2 regions of the Buttiauxella sp. AC142 genome follow, and region 1 is predicted to be linked to the other one. Evidence: predicted binding sites of a transcription regulator. Region 1 holds the regulator's gene; the other holds the start of a gene.
The links. Region 1 encodes PhoB, which activates phosphate uptake and scavenging genes when phosphate is short. Its sites were predicted from a motif close to CTGTCATAAAACTGNCNNAT; they were not measured.

Region 1 (7,686 bases):
GTATATCCGTGATGCGAGGATTGCTCTGGAACGCAATAACGAGAAAAACTACTGGGATGCGATAAGTAAGGTCGAGTGCCCGGAGATGTAGTGATACGGCGGATGACGTTTTACGCCATCCACCGTTTATCGGTGCTTAAACTCAGCTGTTGCTTTCGCTCGCGGCCAATATCTGGCGGCGTTTAAACATCCAGCCCACCAGCAGCATCACAATCCATACGCAGCCCACATATAGTGAGATGCGAGTGTCTGGATGCCAGCCAATTAACCCAATGATAAACACCAGGAAGATCAGGCCAACGATGGTGGTTGCAATCCCACCCGGAACCGGGAATTTCAGCGCTTTGGTTTCTTCTGGTGAAAGCTTGCGACGGAAAGCGATTTGCGACAGCAGAATCATTATCCATACCCATACCGTGGCAAAAGTTGCCAGCGATGCAATCACCAGGAAGACGTTTTCTGGAATCAGATAGTTCAGTACCACCGCCAGTAACAGCGCAAAGCACATCACTAATACCGTCACCCAAGGGATGCCATGACGTGAAGTTTTAGCGAACACTTTCGGTGCGCTGCCCTGCTCCGCCATACCGTGCAACATACGACCCACACCAAACACATCGCTGTTAATCGCTGAAAGGGACGCGGTAATCACCACGAAGTTCAGAATACCTGCCGCAGCGTTAATCCCCATATGCTGGAAAGTCAGCACAAACGGGCTACCTTCTGTTCCCACCAGGTTCCACGGGTAAATGGACATGATGACAAACAGCGTACCCACGTAGAACACCAGGATACGCAGTGGTACGGAGTTGATAGCGCGCGGGATAGATTTTTGCGGATCTTTCGCTTCGCCAGCCGTAATACCGATGATTTCAATGCCGCCATAGGCAAACATCACCATCTGCAACGACATAATCATGCCTATCCAGCCATTGCTGAAGAAGCCGCCGTTGGTCCACAGATTGTGGATCCCCGTTGCCTGGCCGCCGTTGCCAATACCCCACACGATGATGCCAATACCGGCAGCAATCATGATGATGATGGTGGCAACTTTGAAGAACGAGAACCAGAATTCAAGCTCGCCGAACACCTTCACGCTCATCAGGTTGATGGCGCAAATGATTAACACCACGCTCAACACCCAGACCCAATGCGGCACCGCCGGGAACCACAGCCCCATGTAGATGCCAAACGCGGTGACATCCGCAATTGCCACAATCAGGATTTCGAAACAGTAGGTCCAGCCGGTGATATAGCCTGCCAGCGGGCCGAGGTTATCTTGCGCATAGCGAGAAAAAGAACTCGCTGATGGGTTATGAACCGACATCTCGCCCAGCGCGCGCATAATAATATATGCCGCCACACCACCGATGATGTAAGCCAGCAACACACTTGGACCAGCCATTTTGATAGCGTCTGCCGAGCCATAAAACAGCCCGGTGCCAATTGCCGAACCCAACGCCATAAAGCGTATGTGCCGGGTACTCAAGCCGCGCTTGAGCTTATTAGCGTTTTCCATTGATTCCACACCCTGCTTAACAATAAAAAAACCACGGAGCAAAGCCCCGTGGTTAAAGAAAATCAAAAATTTTAGTGGGCGGTTGAAGCCACCTGTCGCCCTGCGGCGCGGTCCCAAATGATGGCGAGAACCACCATAATCACCGTTGGCGCTAACCATGCCAGCCCCTGATCGGCCAGCGGCAAACGCGCGGCCCACGCGGGCAAAATATCACTGATTGCCGATGATTTAATCCCATCGAGAATACCAAACAAGGTGCTGATGAGCATCGCTGGAGCAATCACGCGGGTTGAGTTATGCCACCACGGACGGGTAAAACTCAACACCACCAACGCGATACACGGCGGGTAAATTGCCGTCAGCACTGGAATGGAAACCTGAATCAGATGGCTTAAACCCAGGTTGGAAACCACCATTGAGAACAGGCCCAGGATAAATACCAACGAGCGATAAGACAGTGGCAAATACTGGCTGAAGAATTCAGCACACGCACATGTCAAGCCAATTGCCGTGACCATGCAAGCCAGGAAAATCAAGGCTGCCAGGAAGAAGCTACCCGCACCGCCGAAAGTATGAGCCACATACGCATGCAGAATTGCGGCACCGTTCGCGTTTTGATCGGCAACCAATGTTGCGCTGTCAGAACCCAGGCGGAACAGAGCCAGATAAATCAGCGTTAAGCCAACACCGGCAATCAAGCCAGCCCAAATGGTATAGCGCGTCAGCAGGCGGGATTCAGTCACCCCACGAGAACGCGCGGCGTTGACAATCACTATGCCGAATACCAGCGATGCCAAGGTATCCATGGTGAGATAACCATTCACGAAGCCGTTTGAGAACGCAGCATTCTGATACGCTTCAGTCGCCGTGCTGATACCACCCGCAGGCCACAACATTGCGCCCGCAGCCAATGCCAGCAGCGCGACAATTTTTACCGGGGCCAGCACATGGCCAACGGTGTCTAAAAGTTTGCCCGGATACAGCGAAACGCCGATCACAATCGCAAAGTAAACCAGGCTGTAGATAAACAGCGGTAACTCACCGGTACCGACCAGCGGGGCAATTCCCACTTCAAAAGAAACGGTAGCAGTACGCGGCGTGGCGAACAGCGGCCCAACAGCCAGATAGCAGATAGTGGCTAACAACACACCAGCACGGCGGCCAATTGGCGAACTGAGGCTATCAATGCCCCCACCGACACGAGCGATGGCGACAATAGTCAGCACTGGCAGGCCTACAGCCGTCACCAGGAAGCCAAGTGACGCAATCCAAACGTGTTCACCCGCTTGTAGCCCCACCATAGGAGGGAAAATGATATTGCCTGCGCCGACAAACAGCGCAAAGGTCATAAAGCCCAGTGCGAGGATGTCTCGAGATTTCAAATGATGGGTCATAAAATATTTGCAGCCTGTGGATGTGTGGTGTTGAAAGTATTCAAATTTTTATACCTGTTAACTCGGCATAAAAGCGGCAATCAGTAGACTCGACAGCGGAAAATCCTTTCCGGGATCGGTGGAGAAGAATAGTTGTTTGAATTACCACTCATATCCAGTCGGTCTGCCAATCACAGGGCGGCAATTAAAACGCTTATAGCGTTTGAAGGCAAGAACGGATCCAGAAACCAGATTGATATCCTTTAATTAACAACATATTTAGTGAATCTGATTAATCATAAGAAAAGATTATGGTCTTTTGTGTGGTTAAATTATAAACAATCGAGGATTTTTTATTAACATGTGGGCAAAAAAAACACAGGCCAGAAAACTGGCCTGTGGAAAGTTATTTTGACACTTATTGCGCTAATGTCGGATGACGCTTCGCTTATCCAGGCGACGAAAACTGATTATCAGTCTATTTCTCGCTAACGATTAAACGCTCGGGCAAAACAAAGGAAAACGTCGAACCTTTGCCCGGCTGGCTTTCAATATTCAGGCGTGCGTCATGGTGACTTAAAGCGTGTTTGACTATCGCCAGCCCAAGCCCGCTGCCGCCCGTCTGACGCGAACGCGCTTTGTCGACGCGGTAAAAACGCTCCGTCAGGCGCGGAAGGTGTTCTGCTGAAATCCCCGGACCATTATCAGTCACGCTAAAACTTGCCCCACCCGCCACGCGTTTCCAGCTCACCGTAATATGCGTGCCTTCTGGCGTATGGTTGACCGAGTTATAAACAAGATTGGAAATCGCACTCCTGAGTTGCTCGTCATTGCCAAAGACTTTCAGCGTGGGGTCGATATCAAATTGTATCGTCTGCCGTTCATGGCTGAGAGTTTGCGCCTCACGCTCTACAACACGCAGCATCAGCGGCACATCAATCTTTTCATTGAGCACCATGGCCGGAGCGGCTTCTATTTTTGAAAGCGTCAGAAGCTGCTTAACCAACCCTTCCATGCGCGAAGTTTGCTCGCGCATCGTGCCTAATGCTTTCTCACGCAGCGGCCCTTCAAGCGTCTGGTCCTGCATCATCTCCAGATAACCTTGCAGCACCGTGAGCGGCGTTCGCAGTTCGTGGCTGACGTTAGCAAAGAAATTACGTCGCGCCCCTTCGAGCTGGTGCATCTGAGTCACATCGCGAGCCACCAGCAGCCACTGCTCATCGCTGTAGGGCATCACACGGAACTCCAGATGGCGTCCCGTATTGAGTACCAAAGTTAACGGACGTGAAAACTCTTTTTGCGACAGATAGCGAGTAAATTCCGGGTAGCGCAATAAGTTAAGGATGTTCTGCCCGTTATCGTCCGGCCAGCGTAACCCCAGCAATTGTTGCGCCAGACCGTTACACCAAAAAATCGTCCCTTCTTCCGTGGTCAGAACTACCGCATCGGGCAGCGATTCGGCTCCGCTACGAAAACGCTTAATCAGATTACCTAACTCTTTGCGGCGCTTTTTGTTACGCAACTGCATCTGATGAAGACCGTACAACAGGGGATCCCAACTCCCGCGGCCTGGCGGCGGCGTCATACTGCGATCCACCCACAGCCACCACGATAAACGCAGTAAATTCCAGAAATGCCAAACCAGCAGTCCGGTAACTGCCAGTAATAAAAACCACGGTAAATGGCCGAAAATAAGACCTAAGATGGCGGCGGGTATGCAACAGAGCACCAGCTCCATCACTAACCTTTTCCATGATAACCTTTCCAGCACGCGTCATTCTCCTGACAAGGAATTAAAAGCGGGTTGAGAACCGATAACCCGTACCGCGTACTGTTTGTACCATTCTGTCATGTCCACTATGTTCAAGCGCTTTGCGTAACCGCCGAATATGTACGTCCACCGTTCGGTCTTCGACATAAACATTGGTGCCCCATACATGATTAAGCAGTTGCTCACGGCTATACACCCGTTCCGGGTGTGTCATAAAGAAGTGTAATAATTTAAATTCTGTTGGCCCCATATCCAACGGGTTCTCACCAGTCATGACGCGGTGCGATGACGGATCAAGGCTCAGTCCGTGCATCTCAATCACCTCTTCCACCGCCATCGGAGAGATGCGGCGCATCACAGCTTTAATGCGTGCCACCAGCTCCTTCGGGGAAAACGGTTTGGTAATATAGTCATCGGCTCCAACTTCAAGCCCTCGCACGCGGTCTTCTTCTTCGCCACGCGCCGTCAGCATCATGACAGGGATTTCACGTGTTAATGCTTCACGTTTCAGATGCTTAATGAATTGAATACCTGAACCACCCGGTAACATCCAGTCCAGTAAAATTAAATCCGGAAAGGGTTCGATAAGCAGATTCACTGCACTGTCATAATCTTCCGCTTCTACAGGATGAAAACCGTTTTGTTCGAGCACAAAGCTCACCATTTCACGGATTGGAGCTTCATCTTCTACGACTAAAATACGCTTCGCCATGATTCGCCCTGCTCAAGGAATAATTATTGTTGTTTCAATGCGGTGCCATTATGCGTCAGATTTATGACAGATTTATGAAAAACATAAATGCCTGGCGACTCATCACAATGAATTATGACACTCAATTGTGTCGTTCTTGCTCATCCGCTTTATAATCCCGCCACGCTTTTTTATGCCAAGGGACAACCAATGCGCATTATTCACACATCAGACTGGCATCTTGGTCAAAATTTTTATACCAAAAGCCGTGGGCCAGAGCACCAGGCGTTTCTTGAATGGTTGCTGCAAGCCGCAGTCGAGCATGATGTGGATGCGATAATTGTCGCAGGCGATATTTTTGATACCGGCTCGCCGCCGAGTTACGCGCGCGAATTGTATAACCGTTTTGTGGTGCAACTGCAGCAAACCGGCTGCTCCCTTGTGGTGCTGGCGGGAAACCACGATTCCGTTGCCACGCTGAATGAATCTCGTGAATTAATGGCGTGCCTGAATACTTATGTCATCGCCAGTGCGCGGCATGATGCCAGCCAGCAAGCTATCGTACTCAACACTAAATCGGGCGAACCGGGTGCCATTCTTTGTCCGATTCCGTTCCTGCGCCCCCGGGATATTCAAAACAGCCAGGCGGGACTTTCCGGCCACGAAAAGCAGCGTTCGTTGATGGAAGCCATCAGCGAACATTACCAGCAGTGTTACACCGCCGCCTGCGAATTACGCGCTGATGCGAAGCTGCCGATTATCGCTACCGGCCATTTAACCACCGTGGGTGTAACCAAAAGCGATGCGGTGCGCGATATTTACATCGGCACGCTGGATGCTTTCCCGGCGCAGCATTTCCCTGCTGCCGACTACATCGCACTCGGCCATATCCATCGCGCCCAACTCATTGGTGGCACTGAACATATTCGCTATAGCGGCTCGCCCATCCCGTTAAGTTTTGACGAAACGGGCAAGAACAAAAGTGTTTATCTGGTTGAGTTTGCCGAAGGCGTGCTTCATGAAGTGACTCCGCTGACGGTGCCTGTCAGCCAGCCTTTAGCGGTCATCAAAGGTTCTCTGAGTGAAATCGAACAGCAACTCGCGCAGTGGTGCGATGCACCAGCAGAACCCAAAGTTTGGCTGGATATTGAAATCGCTACCGAAGAATATCTGCATGATATGCAACGCCATATTCAGCAATTAACCGAAACGCTCCCCGTCGAAGTGGTGTTGCTGCGCCGCAGCCGCGAACAGCGCGAGCGCGTTATCGCCCAGCAACATAAAGAAACGCTGAGTGAACTGACGGTTGAAGAGGTTTTTGAGCGCCGCCTGGTTCAGGAAGACACCTCCGAAGAACGAGCGCAACGTTTGCGAACGCTATTTGCCCAAACGGTGGCGAGCCTGCATGACGTGGAGGAAGAAGCATGAAAATCCTTAGCCTGCGCCTAAAAAATCTCAACTCCCTGAAAGGGGAATGGAAAGTCGATTTCACCCGCGAACCGTTCGCCAGCAACGGTTTGTTTGCCATAACCGGGCCAACAGGAGCAGGGAAAACCACGCTGCTCGATGCGATTTGTCTCGCGCTTTACCACCAGACACCGCGCCTCAATACCGTCACGCAATCGCAAAATGATCTCATGACGCGCGATACCGCCGAATGCCTGGCGGAAGTGGAATTTGAAGTAAAAGGAGTTGCCTATCGTGCCTTCTGGAGCCAGAACCGGGCGCGCAATGCGGCCAACGGCAATCTACAAGCCCCGCGTGTCGAGCTTGCAGAAGTGGCAAGTGGCAGGATTATTGCCGATAAAGTGAAAGACAAACTTGAGGTTACGGCCAAACTTACCGGTCTGGATTACGACCGTTTCACCCGCTCAATGATGCTATCCCAGGGTCAGTTTGCCGCGTTCTTAAATGCCAATGCCAATGACCGCGCCTCTTTGCTCGAAGAGCTGACCGGAACTGAAATTTACGGCACCGTTTCTGCGGCGGTGTTCGAGAATCATAAAAATGTGCGCAGCCAGCTTGAGAACCTACAAGCGCAGGCCGCTGGCGTAGCGTTGTTAAGTGAAGAGCAGCACCAGCGGCTTTCTGAGAGTTTGCAGACCTTGAGCGCTGAAGAAAAAGCGCTACTCGCAGAACAAATGAAACTCCAGCAGCATCAGCAATGGCTAGGCCAACTGACGCAGTTCACGCAAAAACATGCGCAGGCAGAACAATCGTTGAATGCGGCGAACCGGGCAATAGAAGCTGCCGCCCCAGAATTAGATAAACTGACTCGCGCACAACCGGCAGAAAAACTGCGCCCTGACTGGCAACGTTTGCAGGAGTTGCA
Region 2 (7,686 bases), 2.0 Mb from region 1:
GACTAACAGCGCGCCAAACGGATGATGCCCGAGGGCAATCGCTCGCTGCGCCACGGCATTAGAGCGGCGCAGGTGGCGTAAAATTTGTTCTTGGTTCGGCCCAGGCCCACGTTTTAGTGACATATTTTTCCATCCTTATTTTGCATCAAGGCTCCACGGGAACAGGCGTTTTTGCAACCAGCTCACCAGGCCATAAAGGGTCAAACTACACACCACCAGCAGGAACAGACTGGCGAAGGCCAGGGGGATTTTGAATGATGAGGTGCTGAACAAAATCAAATAACCCAGCCCCTGATCGGCGGCGACAAACTCCGCGACTACCGCACCGATGATCGACAGCGTAATCGCCACTTTCAGCGCACTGAAAATATATGGCACAGCATAGGGCATACGGATTTGCCAGTATTCACGGTTACGCGGTGCACGCAGGGTTTTCGAGAGTTCGAGCAATTCAGCAGGCACTGAAGTCATACCGGTGGCGGTGGAAATCACCAGTGGGAAAAAGGAAATCAGCGTGGTGATCACCACCCGCGGCAACATGCCGGAACCGAGCGTGACGACAATAATGGGCGCAATTGCCACAACCGGCGTGGACTGAATCACAATCAGCCATGGTAACACCAGGCGGGCGAGCAATTTAGAGCTGACAATAGCAATGGCAAGCGGCAGCGCAATCACAATCGCCAGCAGGAAACCGCTTAATGCCACGCTTAACGTCGCCAGAATATGCGTCAACCAACGCCCGGCATCCAGCGTGCTTACTGAAGCAAAAATGGCCGACGGCGACGGCAGGATAAACACCGGAATGGCGAATAATTTACACGCGCCCTCCCAAATCAAAATCGCCACCACCAGCGCCAGCAGCGCGATGTACTTTTCCAGAAACGCTCTCATACAGGCTCCTTGCGACGGCTAAACACTTTGTGGCGGATCTGCGCCGTTAACTCGTGGAACAGCGGATGGTTCAGCGTCTCTTCATTTCTTGGGCGCTCCAGCGGCACATCAATAATCTCACTGACCCGACCGGGGCGCGCACTCATCACCACAATTCGGTCGGAAAGCAGCAGCGCCTCCTGAATCGAGTGGGTAACGAACAGCACCGTTTTCGGGCGTTCGTTCCAGATGCGCATTAATTCAAAGCTCATTTCATCGCGCGTCAGGGAATCGAGAGCGGAAAACGGTTCATCCATCAGCAAAATATCCGGGTCATGCAGCAGCGAACGAGCAATGGAAACGCGTTGTTGCATGCCGCCAGACAGCTCCGCCGGGCGTTTGCCTGCAAACTGCGTCAAGCCGGTCATTTCCAGCAGTTCATGCCCACGCGCAATATCTTTGGCATCGACGCGACCATATTTGTGCTTCATCGGAAAGGTGATGTTATCGAGCACGTTAAGCCACGGCAGCAGCGTCGGTTTCTGGAACACAAAACCCATTTCGTCACGCGGTTCGGTCACAGGTTTGCCATACACCGAAATCGTGCCGCTGCTCGGTTTGAGCAGCCCGGCAATCAAACGCAAGATGGTCGATTTCCCGCAGCCTGACGGGCCAATAAACGAGACAAATTCATGGCGGCGCAGCGTCAGATTCACTTTATCAAGCGCGGTAACCTGGGTGCCATCGGCGGATATAAACGTTTGATTAACATCACTCAACTCTATAACAGGCTGCATGGCATTCCCTTACTTAGCGAGGTATCGACGGTCAACCAGCGTTTCCGGGGTCACTTTATCAAGCGGATATTTCATTGATTTTGCGACCCATTCCCAGGTGTGTTTTAACAGCACCGGATCGAATTGCCCCAGCCCATCCTTCTGGCTGATTTCATTATTAATCAGCGGTTTTGTGACATTGAAATCGGCTTCCAGCATCGCGACGTCTGCTTCTGGCACCATGGCTTTTTGGTCCGCAGCGGCTTTATCCGGGTGCGCGAGGCTAAACTCGATAGACTTTTTCGCCGCCCGCAGGAAGCGCGCCACCACATCGGGTTTCTCATTAATTAACTTATCCGAAGCGAAAAACGACAGGCCATAACCATCGAGGCCGTAATCGGTCCACGCCAGTTCCAGCGGTTTTTTGCCGACCTGGGTCAGCGTGGCTTCAATACTCGGGCGGTTGGTTGACCACACCACCACGCCGTCAACACGCCCCTGCGCCAGCATCGGCACCAGCGTGCCAGGATCGGCTTTGATCTGTTTTACGCTGTCAGGATCAACGCCGTTGTTTTGCAGCATGATGGGCAAGAGCGCGTTCGAGGCTGAGAACGTCGGGATACCCAACGTTTTGCCTTTCAGGCTTTTCATGTCAGTCACGCCGCTACCCTGCCAGGAGTAAATCGCATCAGGCTGTTTCGAGTAGATACTCATAATGGCTTTCACCGGAATACCGCCTTCGGCCTGCGCCATCATTAATGACGCAATCCCGCCAGTACCGATATCCGCCGCACCCGAAGCGATTTTGGTCAGCGTGTCGCTGCTGCCACGCCCCGGCAGAATGGTCACATCCAGTCCTTCTTCGGCGTAAAACCCTTCCTGAACACCCACAAAAACGAACGCTTTATCGCCACCGTTTGGCATCCAGTCGAGCTGCAATTTGAGCTTATCCAGCGCGCTCGCATGCGCACTTACCAGTGCCAGGGCTACTGCGGTCGTCAGTCGTAAAATACGCATGCTTATCTCCTCAAAGGCTGATGTGAAACGTTTGTCACAACAGTTAGAAACTTTTGTTTCAAACATACGAGGAGCAGGGTGAAAAGTTAAAATAGGAAAATCTTATAACCTGCTAAAAAGCAGGCGTTTACGCAAGTAATGGGGTCTGTGTTCTTTATTCTCAGGCGCGACGGGTATACCGTGTTGGGCATCAGATACATCTCAACCGGAACACCCGGTTCATAGAATGAGGATTCACCATGAAAGCAGTCGTACTTGAACAAGTTGAAGGCCAGACTCAGGCAGAAGTAAAACAAATTGCCGTTCCGGCTGAAGAGTTGGGAAATGTGCTGGTCAACGTTGAATGGTCAAGTCTGAACTATAAAGATGCGCTGGCGATCACCGGCAAAGGCAAAATCATCCGCAACTTCCCGATGGTGCCGGGCATTGATTTCGCAGGCCGCGTGGCAGCGAGCAGCGACTCTGCTTTTAGCGCGGGCCAGGAAGTGGTACTGACCGGCTGGGGCGTGGGCGAAAATCATTGGGGCGGCCTGGCAGAACAAGCACGCGTGAAATCCGAATGGCTGGTGCCACTGCCTGCGGGCTTAACCGCACGCAAAGCGATGATTGTCGGTACAGCGGGCTTCACCGCCATGTTGTGCGTGATGGCACTGGAAGAAGCAGGCGTAACCCCTGCAAGTGGCGAAGTGGTGGTCACGGGCGCCAGCGGCGGCGTGGGCAGCACCGCCATCGCCCTGCTCCATGCGTTGGGTTATCAAGTGGTGGCAGTTTCTGGTCGTGAATCCACTCACGACTATCTGCGCCAGTTGGGTGCCAGCCGCATTCTGCCGCGCAGTGAATTTGCTGAAACTCGCCCGCTGGAAAAACAAGTGTGGGCCGGTGCAGTCGATACCGTCGGCGGCAATGTGCTGGCGAAACTGCTGGCACAGATGAACTATTCCGGTTGTGTCGCGGCCTGTGGTCTGGCGGGTGGTTTCTCGCTGCCAACAACCGTGATGCCATTTATTCTGCGTAACGTGCGCCTGCAAGGTGTGGATTCGGTGAGTGCGCCGATTGAGCGCCGAGTTGCCGCGTGGGAGCGTCTGGCCGAATTGCTGCCGGAGAGTTTCTATGAAACGGCGACGACGGAGATTCGTCTGGAGCAGGCACCGAAATTTGCCGATGACATTATGAATAATGCGGTTCAGGGGCGGACGCTGGTTAAGGTGAGCTAAGCTAATCCAATTTGGCCTTTATGGGATCGGAATTATTCCGTTCACTAAGCGTTCAGTGTTCCCTGTAATTACCGGAAAGGTGAACGAGCCAAGGGTGCTACCGTGTACTGAACCGCAGCACCCTTGGCAATCCCGGCTCCCGGCCTCTAAATCGCCGCTTCGCGGTAAACCCCAGCTTCTCCCCAACGTTCAGGGTCGTTCGCGATTCGTTCCAGACGATCGCTCTCTTTCACGGCGGACGGCAGCTCAACCCTGACTTATGGTGAACACTGGGGCAATTTATACCGGGGGCAAAGTCAAAACCGCTTCGGCTTTTGCCGTTGACCTTTGAGTCCAGCATAAATCGCCTCCGTTTTGACCGGAAGTCCGGGTCGAGCCGCCAGGAACGGCGAGAGGTTGTGATCGACAAACGCCGATCTCAGGGCGTAATTGTTGCAGCTAGTTTGGACTCGGACAGCGCGGAAAAACCGGAGCGTACACGTAGTACGTGAGGATTTTGAGCACTGCCCGGGTTCAAAATAGCAAATAAAATAGCCCGATCAATTTGAACTCACCCCGGCAACACAATATTGCTGTCTGCCAGTGACCCCATCTCGTTATGCATCGCGCACGCAGCATCCACTAAATGCATCGCCAGTGCCGCACCGCTGCCTTCACCTAAACGCATGCCCATCTGCAAATACGGCTCCAGCCCTAACTTGCTCATCGCAATCACCGCGCCTTTTTCAGCCGATAAATGCGAAGGAATCAGATATTCACGCACACCCGGTGCAATCTGGCATGCCGCGAGGGCTGAGGCATACGACAAGAAGCCATCAAGCACCACCGGAAGCCCTGCTGCTGCTGCACCCAGCATCACGCCGGTCATGCCGACGAGATCAAAACCGCCCACTTTCGCCAGCACATCAATACCGTCCGCGGCATCTGGCTGATTCGTTTCAATCGCCCGGCGTACCACAGCGATTTTATGGTGCAATTTGTCACTCGGGAAATTCGCGCCCATGCCAACCACATCATCAGGCGAGCTATCGGTCAACACGCTAACCATCGCCGCCGCAGGCGTGGTGTTTGCCATACCCAGTTCCCCTACGCCAAACAGCGTGACGCCTTCTGCGGCCTTAGCCATGGTCAATTGCATGGTTGCCAGCAGCAAGTCTTCGGCTTGCTCACGACTCATCGCCGGGCCTTGGGCGATGTTGCCGCTGCCGCGTGCCACTTTCATATCCAGCACACCAGGCAGAGCATCGCTGTCGATACCGACATCTACCACATGAATATCCGCACCCACGGTCGCGCCTAAAACGCATACGCCTGTGTTATGGCGAGTCATGTTCATCGCCTGAATAGCGGTCACAATTTGCGGGGAAATCGCCACGCCTTCAGCATAAACGCCGTGGTCGGCGCACATCACGAAGATTGATTTGCGTTTTGTGTTCAGGCCGTTTTTCATGCCTGGCATTCCTGCCAGTTGCACTGCTAATGCCTCCAGTCGCCCAAGGCTACCGAAAGGCTTTAACAGGCCATCAATGTGCTGTTGTGCACGAGCCATTGCATCGCTATCAAGCGGGGAAATCATTGCCAAAAGGGAGTTTAGTGTTTGCATTTTATTCTCTTTAGAGCCTTACAAAATGGTGGATGACGCTGCGCTTATCCACCATTTTGTAGGTCGGATAAGCGCAGCGTCATCCGACAAATCAACGCAGCAGTGCCAACAAAAACACCAGCTCGCCTAATTCAATCGCCGCACCCAGCGTGTCGCCGGTTTGCCCGCCGAGCGTGCGCTTCAACATCAGGCCGAGGCCATACATCGCTAGTATTGTGATAGCCAGCGCCAGCAGCCCGGAAGTCGGCAACAGAACCGTGCACAACACCGCACCGCCAACCAGCGTCAGCAGCGCCTGTGTGCCCGTCACTTTGCCGATAAACAGATTGCCTAGCCCTTTCTCACGCGCATACTTGTGGTTGTACATCAGCAGCACACAGGCACTGCGCCCGGCAACCGAAGCCGCCGCTAACACCGCCAGCATGTTGCCATCGCGTAGGGCCAGCTCGCTCACCACCAGCACTTTGGTCACTACTACAAAGATCAGCGCCAGCCCGCCATGGGTGCCAAGACGGCTGTCGCGCATGATTTCCAGCATGCGGTCTCGAGTTCGTGCCGAGAAAATGCCATCGCAAGTATCAGCAAGGCCATCAAGATGGAAACCACCAGTCAATAATGCGAGCGCCAGCACGTAACCCATTGCAGCCAAAGGTAAACCTGCCCAAGGTTGCAACAGCGTAAACACGACGCCAGCAATTGCACCAAGCAGCAGGCCGACAAACGGGAACGTCACAATGCCACGCACGTATTGGTGAGTTTCGATACCATCCGCCCAGCGCGCACGCACCGGAATGCGGCTCATAAACTGCAAAGTGGCGAAAAACAGGCGAACTATCATTTAATTTTCACTCCAATCCCTGAAACGACCAGCCAGACTTCATCGGCACATTGCGCCAGACGTTGATTTACGCGCCCGGCAATATCACGGAAATGCCGCGCCAGGCGGTTTTCCGGCACAATCCCCATCCCGACTTCGTTCGTCACCAGAATCACTTCTGCCGGGCTGGCTTCGCAGGCGGCGAGCAAAATGTCGATCTGCTGATTCACCACCTGCTCCATCGTTTCAAAATCCCAGTCGTCCTCGGGTGTTGCGCCCGCCGCGTCATACATCACGTTGGTAATCAGCGTGGTAATGCACTCCAGCAGCACGGCTTCTTGCGCCGAGTTATGCTCGTTAATCACGCTGTTTAAATCGCGATATTGTTCAACGGTGCGCCAGTGCGCCGGGCGGCTGTCGCGGTGATGCTGGATGCGCTGTTCCATTTCGCTGTCGAAGATTTTCGAGGTGGCGATGTACAGGACACGCGCAAAATTTGCCGCCAGTTGTTCCGCGTGGCGGCTTTTTCCGCTGCGTGCACCGCCGGTAACGAGTTTCATACAGCTTGCTCCTGATGCTCGCGCATAATCTGGTAAATCTTTTCGATATCAATATGTTCCCGCATGGCATCGGCCAGAATATTAAACTGGGTTTCTTTATGCTGTTGGTAATCGAAGACATCACCTTGCCAGGCATTCAGCCCTTTGCGCAGGCGCAGGCTGTCGAGCAGGCTGCGGGTAAACTCGCCGCTATCGAACACGCCATGCAGATACGTGCCCAGCACGCGTCCATCGTCGCTGATTGCGCCATCAAGATTATGATAAGGCTGAGTATTGCACTCCGTGAAGGTGGCAAAGGGTGCGGTATTTTCGCCGCGCTGTGTTTCGCCCATATGGATTTCGTAGCCCTGAAGTGCCGAACCTGCGCTGGCAGCAAACACGCCCGGTAAATCGGCCTGAACCTGCCCGGCAACGCGAGTGGTGGTTTTTTCACTGGCAAAACGCGTGACGACATCGAGCAGCCCGATGCCTGCCATCTCGCCAAGCCCGGATTCCACGGCGTCGTAAATGTGTTGCCCGAGCATCTGATAACCGCCGCAAATCCCCAGCACCGCGCCGTTGTTGTGGTGATGCGAGAGCAGGGCTTGTTCGAGGCCGTTTTCACGCAGCCAGCGCAGATCGCCGAGCGTGTTTTTGCTGCCCGGTACAATCACCAGATCGCTGTTTAGCAGTTCATCAGGCCTGGCTACATAACGCAGGCGCACGTCCGGCTGTGCGGCCAGCGCGTTAAAGTCAGTGAAGTTCGACATATACGGCAGTTGTAGCACCGCGATATCCAGATCTTTCTCCGTCACCGCGTCATATTTGCCGCGTTCCAGCACCAAGC

Region 2: the regulator PhoB is predicted to act here: its motif matches at 2,687-2,706, upstream of acuI (acrylyl-CoA reductase (NADPH)).

Annotation. Positions count from the first base shown of each region.
Region 1 is NZ_CEEDCH010000001.1:811,806-819,491, reverse strand. Features, by position in the region: gene AC0IWZ_RS03705 (YicS family protein) at 1-91, shown strand, start outside; gene proY (proline-specific permease ProY) at 143-1,519, opposite strand; gene brnQ (branched-chain amino acid transporter carrier protein BrnQ) at 1,591-2,913, opposite strand; gene phoR (phosphate regulon sensor histidine kinase PhoR) at 3,371-4,663, opposite strand; gene phoB (phosphate response regulator transcription factor PhoB) at 4,686-5,375, opposite strand; gene sbcD (exonuclease subunit SbcD) at 5,565-6,782, shown strand; gene sbcC (exonuclease subunit SbcC) at 6,779-7,686, shown strand, end outside.
Region 2 is NZ_CEEDCH010000001.1:2,772,020-2,779,705, forward strand. Features, by position in the region: gene AC0IWZ_RS12950 (nucleoside deaminase) at 1-123, opposite strand, end outside; gene AC0IWZ_RS12955 (ABC transporter permease) at 136-894, opposite strand; gene AC0IWZ_RS12960 (ABC transporter ATP-binding protein) at 891-1,670, opposite strand; gene AC0IWZ_RS12965 (ABC transporter substrate-binding protein) at 1,680-2,666, opposite strand; gene acuI (acrylyl-CoA reductase (NADPH)) at 2,906-3,880, shown strand; gene cobT (nicotinate-nucleotide--dimethylbenzimidazole phosphoribosyltransferase) at 4,431-5,483, opposite strand; gene cobS (adenosylcobinamide-GDP ribazoletransferase) at 5,575-6,318, opposite strand; gene cobU (bifunctional adenosylcobinamide kinase/adenosylcobinamide-phosphate guanylyltransferase) at 6,318-6,860, opposite strand; gene AC0IWZ_RS12990 (cobyric acid synthase) at 6,857-7,686, opposite strand, start outside.